DNA from 4 places in the Paenibacillus sp. MER TA 81-3 genome. Region 3 is predicted to be linked to each of the others. Evidence: riboswitches for the same ligand, from Rfam matches in the RefSeq annotation. Region 3 holds a riboswitch; each other region holds the start of a gene.

Region 1 (3,108 bases), on a different contig from region 3:
ATCGGAGTGTCAGATGTTCCGCAATGGGTCCCAATACAAGCACGGGCAAGAAGGTCAGTGCGCCGATAATGAACACGGTTCCGACGAGGATGGCCGTATACAGCGCATTGTCCGTACGAAACGTTCCGATCGTTTCTGGTATCCACTGCTTCTTAACCATCGAGTCTGCTACACCGAGCAGCGCAATAATCGAGATATACCGTCCGAACAGCATAACCAGGCCCGTAGAAATATTCCAAAATGGCGTGTTGTCTGCCAGCCCCTCGAATCCAGATCCATTGTTTGCTGCCGACGACGTAAACTCATACAGCACTTGAGAGATGCCGTGATAACCCGGATTGGTTATGGACCCCCTGCCCAAATCGGTCAGGAAAGCGATCGCCGTTGGAACTAAAATAATGAACGGATGGGCCAAAATAGCAATCGCCACCAACTTCATTTCCCTGGCCTCAATCTTGCGTCCCAGAAATTCCGGCGTTCTCCCGACCATAAGACCGCACAAGAACACGCCCAGTATGGCATACATCAACATATTGACCAAGCCGACACCGTCTCCGCCGAACACACAGTTCAGCATCATTTGCCCCAGCGGCACTAAGCCGCCGAGCGGCGTTAATGTATCATGCATATTGTTGACTGTGCCGGTCGTAGCTGCCGTCGTTACGGTCGTGAATAGGGCGGATTGGGCAATGCCGAAGCGCACCTCCTTCCCCTCCATGCTGCCTTGCGCAGCATCGATGCCAAGTGCGTTTATCGCCGGATTGCCTTGACTTTCCGCATAATAGGCCAGCGACAAAAACATGAGAAACAGCATGCTCATCGCACCGAAGATGACCCACCCTTGCTTCTGATTGCGGGCAAATTTGCCGAAGGTGTAAGTCAATGCAGCCGGGATGCACCACATCGATAATATCTCAATCACATTCGTAAGCGGGTTCGGGTTCTCGAACGGATGAGAAGAGTTCACCCCGAAAAATCCGCCGCCGTTCGTACCCAAGTGCTTAATCGACACCAGCGAGGCAACCGGGCCCCGCGCAATGGATTGCACGTCTCCTTGCAGCGTTGTCGCCTGCACCGTAGCCCCGAAGGTTTGCGGAACTTGCAATGCAACAAGAATAAGCGTCACAACAACTGCGAGTGGCAGCAGTAAGCGCGTATGCGCCTTGACAAAGTCAACGAAAAAGTTGCCAAGCGTATTTCCTTTGGACGTAATCCCGCGAATAAAGGCGATGGCCACGACGATACCGGTGGCCGCTGACGTGAACATCATCATCATAATGACCGCCATTTGCGAGAAATAGGTCAGCCCGGATTCACCGCTGTAATGCTGTAAATTCGTGTTAGTCATAAAGCTGATAATCGTATTGAACGAGAGTGTCGGCTCCATATTGTCGATGCCGTTCGGATTCAGCGGCAGCAGCTTCTGCACTCGCAAAATGATATATCCTAGCACGACCAGCACAATGTTGGTCAAAATCAAACTGAGCGTATATTTCTTCCACGACATGCCGGAGCGGTTCTTCAGACCCGCAATGCCATAAATGACATTCTCGAACGGTGTAAACAGCTTGTCGGTCCGGTTCGGTTGATTAGAGAACACATGGTACATATAGCTCCCTAATGGTTTGACAAGTAGAAGCAGCAGAATAAGAACCGCCGCAATTTGCAAAATCCCCATGGATAGGCTCCCCCTCTAATGTATAAGTTCGTCGTTCGGTTAAAATTTTTCCGGATGAATCAGCGCGTAAATTAAGTACAGGAACAGAAACACGATACAAATGGTGAGGAACATCATCGTTCGTCTCCTCCCGTTTGTTCGACAACTTTGCCGCACCATGCCAAAAATCCGCAGAACATGGAAAAGACAAGGGCTAGAGCAGCAATCATATATAGATCAGACATGTGACAACCTCTCTTCATTAGCATTGTTTTTAACACGCAATCGTGCTCTCACGCCCAAAAAAGGCAATAAAAAAGAAACCTGCGAGAAAAGGAACTTTCTCGTGGTTTCTGGGCACAGTCTATTAAACCGTGTCACACACGACGATCGTTGCCTCTCTCCGTACGCTTACGAGGTTAGCTGACGGATTCGGGCGCGAGAGTCGCCCTACCGACAGTGAACTGTCGGATTCACCCCGTGAGCTCGGTCAACTATGCGCCCAAGCTCGTTGGTTCCCCCGCTTTCTGCTTTACAGAAATTAAGCGATAAATTTGAAAAGGTACAAGCTATGATTTTCATTATTTTCATGAGAAGACAATAAAAAGCCACAGAGGCATAAACCCTGTGGCCGATTAATCGATCACGAGTCCTCATCCTCTCTCCTACGCTTACGAGGTTAGCTGACGGATTCGGGCAGTGAGAGTTGCCCTACCCCGGAATTAGACCCATAGAATCCAATTCCGCAGGATTCACCCCATGACCGTTCTCCGACTCTCACATCGGAATTCGATCAGATGTTGGTTCCCCCGCTTTCTGCTGTGCAGAAATTAAGCGATTCAGAATGCTGAACGGATAATTTAATTCATGAACGTATATTACGTCTCGGCAGTTACTTTGTAAAGCAGCCAAATTTCCAAAAATGACTAGAAAACGGCGGCTTTTGGTCTGCCAAAATCGATTTATACTTCTAAATCCATTTATCGCGTTCATTATCTCGTTCTTGCTCGGTATTTCAGAATACTTCCTCTGTAGGGCGCATCATATGAGCACAGTCTCCCTTCACCCATTTTGCGCAGAAATCGTGATGCGGTTTCTGCATTTTCAGAAAACATTAGCTTTTCGAAGAAACAACCGTAAAATCGCGAAATAAACAGTTCCTATTTGTAAATAAAACCAATTTCCCAGCCGATTCGATGAAAATATACGGTTTTTTAACTGTTTTCACATTGTACAAAGCATAAAGGAAATGAGTAAGATACGTGTCGTACACCATCATTCTTTCTGATTGTTCAATTATGCCGCAGCAACCCGCGGCAATCAGTCATGATGGCTTCGCTGCGCGCAAGACAATGCCTGGAGGGAATGAACATGGCAAAGCAGCAAGCGGAACGAATCATTAGCAATTTGGAATTGTATCAAATATCTGTGTCGTCCGGACACGGATTGGA
Region 2 (3,108 bases), on a different contig from region 3:
GGAAGTCAAGGCCGGTACGCGGCCGAAATTGAATTGCTTCTTACTCGTCAAGATGGCCGCTGGCGCGTCAGCGAGAAACGCTCTCAGTTGATTGCCGCGGCAGGCGCTGAAGCCGACCGTGAGCTTAGCGAATGGATTACGCCTTACGAAGTGAATGTCCAGCGTTGGCTTGACCGCCCCATTTGCCGAATTAACGGGGATATGCGAATACGTGATCCCCATGAGGCCCGGCTTGTCGAGCACCCTTTAATCGAGTTCATCAACCGTGTGCAGATGGACGTATCGGGAACGGATATTTCATGCACCGCCTTATTTGACGACAGCGCTGCCGGATTCGGCAATCAGGTATCCATGCGCGAAATAACCGCATTTTGTCCGTATTCCAACACATTGAAGGTGTTGCGGTTGAAGGGACGCGATATCCGGGACGCTCTGGAATGGTCTGCCCGCTACTTTGCGCCATATGACGGTCAATCAGTGGCCGTTCACTCGTCCTTTCTCTATCCCAAAGCGCAGCACTACAATTATGACATGTGGGAAGGCATAGAGTATGTCATGAACGTGTCCCGACCGGTAGGCACACGCATCGTGCAACTGACACGGAACGGACAGCCCCTTGATCCGGACAAGGAATATGATGTCGCCATGAACCATTATCGCGCTTCAGGAGCCGGCGGGTTCCAAATGTTCTCCGGCAAGTCGGTCGTTCGTGATATTCCGATTGACACAGCCGAGCTTATCGCAGACTATATGATGAAGCAGGGCACAATTACCGCAACGGTAAATCATAATTGGAAGGTCATTTGGGATTAAATAAATCAGCACATAATTATGTAAAAGAGACTGCCCCTCTAGTAGTTTTCTCTACTTTTGGGACAACCTCTTCACATTTTAGTTACTTAAGTATAATTGCAATTTTTATTTGATAATATAAACCTGCACATCTTGCACGCCGAAAGTGCTGCCGGCACTTTTGCTTACCGGAACGAAGATGTCCACCTTATTACCTTTAATCGCCCCGCCAATATCCCGTGCCTCAGCTACGAGTCCTCCTTGCGGCAGATGCTTGAATTGATAGCCTGTAATGAACAGCTTAGTTCCGAGCGGTATCACTTTAGGGTCAACGGCAACCGTGCCCAGCTTCAATGCATTCCCGTAGAAATCTACAGCTCCCCACTCACCATTTTCGCTCGGATGCGCTGTATACGCAGTTGCGCGCATGTTCAGCTTCTTCGAATAGGTTGTCGGACGTCCCGACATTTTAACCACATTTTTAGGAGCAGTATTTGCTGCTTTCACTGCTTGTTGTGGCGTGGAGCTTTTCTTGTCGCCCGTTGCTTTCTTCGCTTCCTTCTGTGCCACTGCTTCAGTCTTAGCTGCCTTCTGTGCTTCTGTTGAAGTTTTCGATGCGTCATCTTTGTTGTCTCTCTCAATTGCCTTGGCAGGCAAGGAATAAGATGACGATACTTTTCCTTGAATGACTGGCGTCGGAAGTTCCATTGTCAACCCGCCGTATATATTCTTCGGATTAATCAATGGATTCTCATTTACTAGAGCTTCTACGCTAATATTTTGCTTTTTAGCAATAGAGTAGATTGTATCTCCCTCTTTAGCCTGGTAGGGCTCGGCATATACCGGGATGATCTGTAAAATGGTAGCTATACCCAGTAAAGCGGCTGCGAGCTTCACAATTGTTCTTTTACGCATATGTTCCTCCTGTCAGTAGCCTGCGGGGTTAGTTGTCGGATTCGGGTTAAGGAGTTCCCCTACACCATGTCCGATCTTTCGGAATGGCGATTCACCCCAAGGTGATCATTTATTGAACACCGGTCAATCATCCCCCGTACGGGTGCTTCGTTTCGGCTCGAATTGCATCATATCACAAACTTGTAACCTGTGCGCAGGGAGTTACTGGAATTGTCTTGAAATAATGACTCCCTATGGATTTTTTAAGCTTAATTTAACGCTTAATCCTAACACTTTTGTAATTACTAGTGACAACTTTGTAATATTCGCACTTTTATAATAACATAGTTTAAAAATTTGTAAACAAATTACATATTCCAAATATCCCCTAAAGATGAACCGCATTACAGGCGTACGTCAACCGGATGCTTGGGAATTTGAACATTCTGGCTTCACCCCATAAAAAAATCCCCATAATTAGGGGAGTGGTCATTCTGTCCAAAATCCCTAACTACTGGAGATTATAGTTACTCATCGTGTTTTACAATACTTTGCTTAAAAAGTCACGTGTTCTGGAATGCTGCGGGTGCTGGAACACTTGCTCTGGCGTACCCTGCTCCACGACATCGCCGCCATCCATAAATAAAATCCGATCTCCCACCTCACGGGCAAAGCCCATTTCATGAGTCACGATGACCATCGTCATTCCTTCACTGGCGAGCGATTTCATCACTTCCAGCACTTCACCCACCATCTCCGGATCAAGAGCTGACGTAGGCTCGTCAAAAAGCATGACATGCGGCTGCATGGCGAGTGCGCGGGCTATGGCGATACGCTGCTTCTGACCGCCCGATAACTGTCCTGGATAAGCCGCGGCCTTGTCAGCCAGACCGACTTTGGTCAGCAGATCCATAGCAACCATCTCAGCCTGCTTCTTCTTCATCTGCTTCACCTTAATCGGTGCAAGCGTAATATTATTCAATACCGTCATATGAGGGAACAGATTGAACGACTGGAACACCATTCCCATCTTCTCACGCGTCTTGTTAATATTATGCTTCTTCTCATTAATCTTCGTGCCCTCGAACAAAATATCTCCCTGCGTCGGCGTCTCCAACAGATTCAAACACCGCAGAAAGGTGCTCTTTCCTGAGCCGCTCGGCCCAATGACGACGACAACTTCGCCTTGCTTGATCGACATATTCATGCCTTTCAAAATATGCAACACACCGAACGATTTATGCAAATTGCGAACCTCAATCATGACTGCTCAACTTCCTTTCCAGAGTTGCAACCGCTTTGGAAAGCGTAAAGGTAAGAATGAAATACATCATGGCCGCACCCATAAGCGGCCCCAGAGCCGTATACGTTTTACTCCGTATGACCTCGGTTTGGAACATGATGTCCGTAATGCCGATGAAG
Region 3 (3,108 bases):
AGGTCGGCCAGAAGCCGAACGACCGCATCCCACTCCGAATGCTGCCGTATATGCTCAAGCTCGGCATGCAAATTCGCCGACGGCAACACCATCGAGTAGAACAATCGGCATGGCTGGACAATAAACGGAATCTGATAGGCTGATGCTTGTGCAGACAACTGTCCCGCTTCAGGTACAACAAGCACGCAATCGTAGTATGCCTGCAATTCACGAGTCAGAAAGAGAAGCAGTTTTTCAGCGCCGGTAATGTAAGTCTTGTTGCATAAATGGGAGAATAAGAGCATCTTTGGTTTCATCAGGTTATGCCCGTTCTGCCGTCTTGCGGGGAACAGGTATCATTCCACCTCCTTTGCCAAGGTACTACAGTATATTAGTCCACGACGGGTATCGGCACGACATTTGAACCTAATACAAGCGTACAATTTACGAAGCAGAGCCACTTGTCCGTTTCCAGTTCCTGTTTACTCTAGCAGCCGCCATACAGTTCCGTAGAAATCCGAATCTATGAATTATTAGAAGACATCAATCAGTTGCAAAAGACAAAGTTCATACATGAAAATAGCGCGTTCAAACTGACGGTGATTCGCTTCATCCGATCCTTTGCTTCATTCTCCCCTTCCATCAGGAGGCGGTACGTCCTTTGACATTCTTGTTCACCGCCATCGTGATCGGCCGTTTCATGGCAGGATATACGTAACCGCATGAGCCTTAATCCTCGACGCTCTTCGGGTGAATGGAGCGAAAGGCCACTGCACGGAAGTCAGACAACATGTTTTCGATAAAAAGGAAAGGGAGTTCTGCGCTCTGAACATCTTCTATTCCGATTTTTATGAATTCTGTAAACTCAAAAAAACTCGCCCTTGCAAGGACGAGTTTGGCTGTGGAGAAATCTAGAGATTTGTCGATCGCCCATTCTCATAAACAACACGATTTCATGCGGTGGGTGACTGCGATCGAGAGCCCGCCAGAATAAATTCCGATAACAAAAAAGAGACCTGATCCGACTGTGTATAAATGACGTAATCCGCACCGAGAAGCCGGTAAATGGAACGCGGATGATGACGCTTCGTTATTAGCGTAATCGGCTCACAAGACCATTGCCGGCATACTTGAAGCAGTCGACACGACAAAACAAAGCTTTGTTCGAACAAGAAGAAGCGCCCCACTGGCACTTCGGGTATATTCCATTCTTTAGGATCAGTCGTGTTGACTCGACATACATGCGCGACACCCAGCTTCTCCATTCGCTTCACAAGCCGACCGTTATTGGCGATAGCCGCAACGGAAAGACCTGCTCCTCTCAACTGGCGAATGAAATCGACGCCCATGGCATTCGGTGCGAACACGGTAATGATTCGTTCCGCGTCGTACATATTCAATTCCCTCCTGTCGTGTCCGATGCCCTGCTTTTAGAAGAAAGAGGTGCGTCGACAGTTAACAGTCGGGCGCGCCTCTCTCCGTACGCTTACGAGGTTAGCTGACGGATTCGGAGGCGAAGAGTCCCCCTACCGGACCAGACGAATTGTCTGGCTTCCAGATTCACCCCTTGCGAACGGCCATACCGGCATCATCCTGCCAGTCAGCTCTGTCCGCTTCATTTGGTTCCCCCGTTCCCGCCAGACAGCGGGATTCAGCGAATAAGACGCAACGGATTTCATTGATACTGCTGAACTGAATCTTACCCCTTTCCCGGGCTTGGTGTAAATGGAAATGAAAGCTTGTTACAAGCAATCCGGCGCAAATCTGGATATAAAACAGCTCTTTCTCTTCATCAATGGATTCATTTTCTCATCAACGCTCACTGAAGCTTATCCCCTCGTGATAGGAAGAGATAAATGAAGCTTTTCACTTGAAAGTGGCAGTTGTAAGCGATTTACTTGTCGTTTCACTCCAAAATACTCCTTTGGCAACCCGATAAGAAGGCGCACAGACATAACAAAGCCCGGACGGTAATCGACCGGGCGCTCCATCATCCGAAGATGATGCTTAACATCTGATTAAGGCGGTTCGCATAAGTATGATCGCGCAATGTTCTGGCCAAACCACGAAGTGCAATCTCGCGGCGTTCCTGCTCATGTGATAAATAGTAATCGATTTTATCAAGCATCTCTTCCGGTGAGCTATACGTTTCGATTTCTTCTCCTGGTGTATAGAACCGGGCTAAATCATCGCGCACGTCGGTCAATTGCAGAGTGCCGCAGCTGCATATTTCAAAGGTGCGCGGATTCGGGGAAGCTGCAGTGATGTTGGCGGAGTTCTGATTGACCGATTCGTCATCATGTGCGCGGTGCATGTTGATGACGATTTTCGTACCGTTATACGACGCTGCGGTCTCCTGTGGATCCATCCAGCGGCCGAGTTGGATGTGATGCGCATATTTTCTGAATTCGGAAAGGCGGTCCCACCAGAGACCGGAAATGACGATGTTGCGCTTGATCAGCTGCGGCAGAATCGGTTCAATCGACTTCACCCGATTCCAATATGCCGAACCAATAAAGGTAAGATCTTGCCGGAGCGGAGATCTCGTCTTGATGGGACGGAATTGACCCGGAAAGGCGGCGAACGGCAAATAATGCGCGTTCGCGCCAATCCCTTGATAGAACGGAACGCTGTTCGCTTCGAGTGTGAACACATAATCATAATGCGTAACGATATCGGCCATCATGCTCGTATAGTACGGATCGTCCGTAATCCACAGCGCAGTGCGTATGCCATGAGCGCGGATTTCATCCACTTGCTCGACTGGGAAATCCATTCCATCCAAGGCGACGACAAGATCAGGACGAAGCTGGACTGCCGTTGCGGCGACCGGGTCCCGTGGTCCTGCCACGGACAGCTGGCCTACCATCCCCTGGAACGTCGAGATGATGCCTTCATCCAACGGAGAGTATGGGTATCCTTTTCCGGTCGAAACATACAAGACATGCAAGGGGCGAGATGACACCTGCGCTTGTGTCGTATTCACAATATAATCCGCTCGCCCTCGCAAATATCCCTCTTGGTAGCCTCCTTCAAAACCGGCTTTGCGTCCTTGGCGGCGAGAATGCTCCCTCGGATGAACCACCCCCGTACGGATCCGTCTTCTTCGCCGTATACGAAATGTTCGCA
Region 4 (3,108 bases), on a different contig from region 3:
AACCTGCTCTGATTCGTCTTCCTAGGAAGAACGAGATGAAGAACATCAAAACGAAATAGAGCAGCAGCGGAATCGCAATCCGGACAACATCGAGCGGAAGGCTGACGACCATGTCTCCTTTCAAGGAGAACATCACGACGATCGTGAACAGCAAAGCGATTAATGTCAGCGGACTGATGCGCGGAATGAACGACTTTTCATACCATTCCTTGCCCTTCGCCCGCACCAACACGAACCGGGTCAGCACGCCTGCCAGAAATGGAATGCCCAAATAAATGAATACCGATTGCACAACCTCAAGCATCGTAATCGATATGATGGCTCCTTCCATTCCGAGCCACTCTGGAATAACAGTCACGAATACATAAGCGTAGATAGGGAAAAATATCATCTGAAATACGGAGTTGAACGCAACTAGCCCTGCAGCATATTCCGTGTCTCCCTGCGCCAGATCATTCCATATGATGACCATTGCGATGCAGCGTGCGAGGCCAATCAAGATGAGACCAACCATATATTCAGGATGGTCGGGCAGCAAAAGAATCGCCAGCAAGAACATGAGAAGCGGGCCGATAATCCAGTTCTGCACGAGTGATAAGATCAGCACCTTAACGTCTTTGAATACACGCCCCATCCCGGAAATATAGAAACGATCCCGACGCCAAGCGCCATAGCGAGAAAGATCCATAACGTCAACTGCATCGTTTTCCGTTCACGAGCGCAAAATAAAGCCTGCAGATTGCTCTGCAGGCTTCGGCTTCAAAGTTCGTCATTATCCTGTAAATTCTTGTACCCACTCACCATTGTAGTATGCAACGCCGATTGAAGTATAGCTTGCGTTCAGAATGTTTTTACGGTGACCTTCACTGTTCATCCACGCATTCATTACTTCTTCCGGTGTGCGTTGTCCTTTGGCAATGTTCTCGCCAGCGGTACGATATTGGATCCCTTTGGACTGCATCAGATCGAACGGAGAGCCAAGGGTCGGCGAATTATGATCAAAGTAATTGTTGTCGTACATGTCTTTCGCCTTCACCATTGCGACATTAGTAAGCGCCGCGTCCGATTTCAATGGCTCAAGTCCTGCTTTGGCACGCTCTTGGTTCACTAAATCAACCACTTGCGCGGCGAAATCGGAGTTAGCCGTCACGCCTTGATTCGGATTTGCCGTACCTGTTGCAGGTGTTGTTGGTGCTGGCTTGCTTGGCGCCGGAGTAGCCGGTTCAGGCTTGCTCTTGTTCGGTACCGCAGCATCTGGTTGTGTGACTACAGGCTTCGTATTAGGAAACAGCTTGTTCAACATATCGGTCAAGTTCTGATTGTTCTGCTCATTGCCTTGCAGCATCGTATTGAAATCGAAGCCGGAGCAATCGATGTTCGTCAGATTTTGATTAGGTGCTTGAGCTGCAACATTCAGCGGAGCGGCCATTGCCGAACCTGCTGCCACGACTGGTGCCAGAACGAGTGCTCCCGTGATAACGACTTTCTTGAACGTACTTTTCATTCAGATTATCTCTCCCTTTGCAGCCTACGAGGTTAGCTGACGGGTTCGGGTCAAAGAGGATTACCCCTGCCGCATCTATGCGACTTCACCCCAATGTGTGGTTCCCCCGTGCTCAGATGAGCTTCGGCCTTATTTTTGGTACGTTCAGATCGTAACACGGATTCCCGTTCGATTCATTTTATATTTAATGTTATTTAAAGAAAATATAACCATCTGAGAAGTTCAGCCTATACTTTTTTCCCTATATACAACAAATGAGACGAGGTTCCTAGGATGTATGGACTGTCTGCTGCATCCATAACAATTTGCATGATCGATTGAAACGCTGATTCCCCTTGGTCGCGCCAATATTGCCAGTGCTCCGGCTTCATCAAGCCCGCAATGCTGCCCGATCCGATGAGCTTAACTTGTTCGAACCCATGCGCTTCCATAAACGGCTCAATTTCTTCTATGGGAAAATAATAGGCTCCCGTAAACCTTCCTTCGTCGCTATGATTGAAAATTCCGGTGCACATAAACTCGGTCAGCCCTTCTATTGTGTCATTGGGCTTCCAATGCTGCGGATATAACAGCGAAGTTGCCACGTGCCTCATTCTCGGCATGAATGCGACGAAGACAAGGCAGCCTGACTTTGTCACACGATGCAATTCCTGAGTAGCGCTAACCCGGTCTTCCTCCTGCTGCAAATGATACAATGGGCCTAACATCAAAGAAGCATCGAATTGCTCATCGGCATACAACTGCAAATTTCTCGCATCGGCAACGTCAAAGCCTTGAAACTGGCGCTCAAGCCCGTATTCCCGTACCTTCTCTCGTGCGCTTTCGACCAGCTTTGGTGTAATGTCCGCCAATGTGATGTCATATCCGGATTTCGCCAGCTCTATCGCATATTTTCCGGGACCTGCCCCGATATCTAGGATGTGTCCTTTTTCCGGGAGGTGCGATTTAATATAATGACAATTGACCGTGAACTCCAAAGGTTCCCGCTCGAGACGTCCCCATTCGTCGAACGAAGAATAATAGTTTATCATTTGACTCATCTACATCCCTTCCCCCTTATTGTCCGATATATCAGTTGAATATAGCACGCAGTGGCACATTCTTACAATTCATTTCTAGAGCTAACGTCACCGTTTCAAATGGAGCTGGAAGCAGAGTCACAACGAAAAGACTTGAATTATTGTTGAAAATCGTTCATGAATGTTCTGTATTTGTCATTTTTTCATCATGAAACGTTTCATGATGGGAATATTGATGTAATGAAGTAGTGAAGGAAAAATGTACGATTGGGGTGCTTGGTATGAAAGTCAAGATGACAAAAGGCAAATACGAAGCGTTAACACGCTTGTCGGACGAACACGGATTGGTCATTGCAACAGCGCTCGATCAGCGCGGTTCGTTGAAGAAGTCGCTGACCAAGGCGCTCGGCCACGAAGCCGACGTGAAGCATGTGGAAGAATTCAAGGTGGCCGTAACCGAGGAATTGACCCCATACAGCACGGCCATTCTGCTAGATCCGGAATTTGGCTGGAGCGCAGCGGAAGCGCGTGATAAGCAGTCAGGACTGCTCATCGCCTACGAGAAGACCGGTTATGACGCTACCG

What was found. A riboswitch is a leader RNA that binds a small molecule or an ion and turns the genes downstream of it on or off. The one in region 3 is predicted to bind cyclic di-AMP.
Region 1: linked by a shared signal. The riboswitch ahead of kdpF (K(+)-transporting ATPase subunit F) and the one ahead of M3650_RS10600 (hypothetical protein) in region 3 are both predicted to bind cyclic di-AMP.
Region 2: linked by a shared signal. The riboswitch ahead of M3650_RS15085 (3D domain-containing protein) and the one ahead of M3650_RS10600 (hypothetical protein) in region 3 are both predicted to bind cyclic di-AMP.
Region 4: linked by a shared signal. The riboswitch ahead of M3650_RS02765 (CAP domain-containing protein) and the one ahead of M3650_RS10600 (hypothetical protein) in region 3 are both predicted to bind cyclic di-AMP.

The regions. Positions count from the first base shown of each region.
Region 1 covers NZ_JAMAWB010000008.1:152,294-155,401, reverse strand. Annotated here, with positions in the region: gene kdpA (potassium-transporting ATPase subunit KdpA) at 1-1,678, opposite strand, end outside; gene kdpF (K(+)-transporting ATPase subunit F) at 1,718-1,792, opposite strand; cyclic di-AMP (ydaO/yuaA leader) riboswitch at 2,050-2,215, opposite strand; cyclic di-AMP (ydaO/yuaA leader) riboswitch at 2,311-2,504, opposite strand; gene M3650_RS13450 (hypothetical protein) at 3,029-3,108, shown strand, end outside.
Region 2 covers NZ_JAMAWB010000009.1:191,876-194,983, forward strand. Annotated here, with positions in the region: gene M3650_RS15080 (bifunctional metallophosphatase/5'-nucleotidase) at 1-813, shown strand, start outside; gene M3650_RS15085 (3D domain-containing protein) at 919-1,707, opposite strand; cyclic di-AMP (ydaO/yuaA leader) riboswitch at 1,709-1,875, opposite strand; gene M3650_RS15090 (amino acid ABC transporter ATP-binding protein) at 2,228-2,950, opposite strand; gene M3650_RS15095 (amino acid ABC transporter permease) at 2,943-3,108, opposite strand, start outside.
Region 3 covers NZ_JAMAWB010000006.1:226,775-229,882, reverse strand. Annotated here, with positions in the region: gene M3650_RS10605 (glycosyltransferase family 4 protein) at 1-296, opposite strand, end outside; gene M3650_RS10600 (hypothetical protein) at 933-1,373, opposite strand; cyclic di-AMP (ydaO/yuaA leader) riboswitch at 1,447-1,646, opposite strand; gene M3650_RS10595 (CgeB family protein) at 1,970-3,108, opposite strand, start outside.
Region 4 covers NZ_JAMAWB010000002.1:112,438-115,545, forward strand. Annotated here, with positions in the region: partial or broken gene arsB (ACR3 family arsenite efflux transporter) at 1-702, opposite strand, end outside; gene M3650_RS02765 (CAP domain-containing protein) at 773-1,504, opposite strand; cyclic di-AMP (ydaO/yuaA leader) riboswitch at 1,511-1,643, opposite strand; gene M3650_RS02770 (class I SAM-dependent methyltransferase) at 1,732-2,544, opposite strand; gene M3650_RS02775 (tagatose 1,6-diphosphate aldolase) at 2,805-3,108, shown strand, end outside.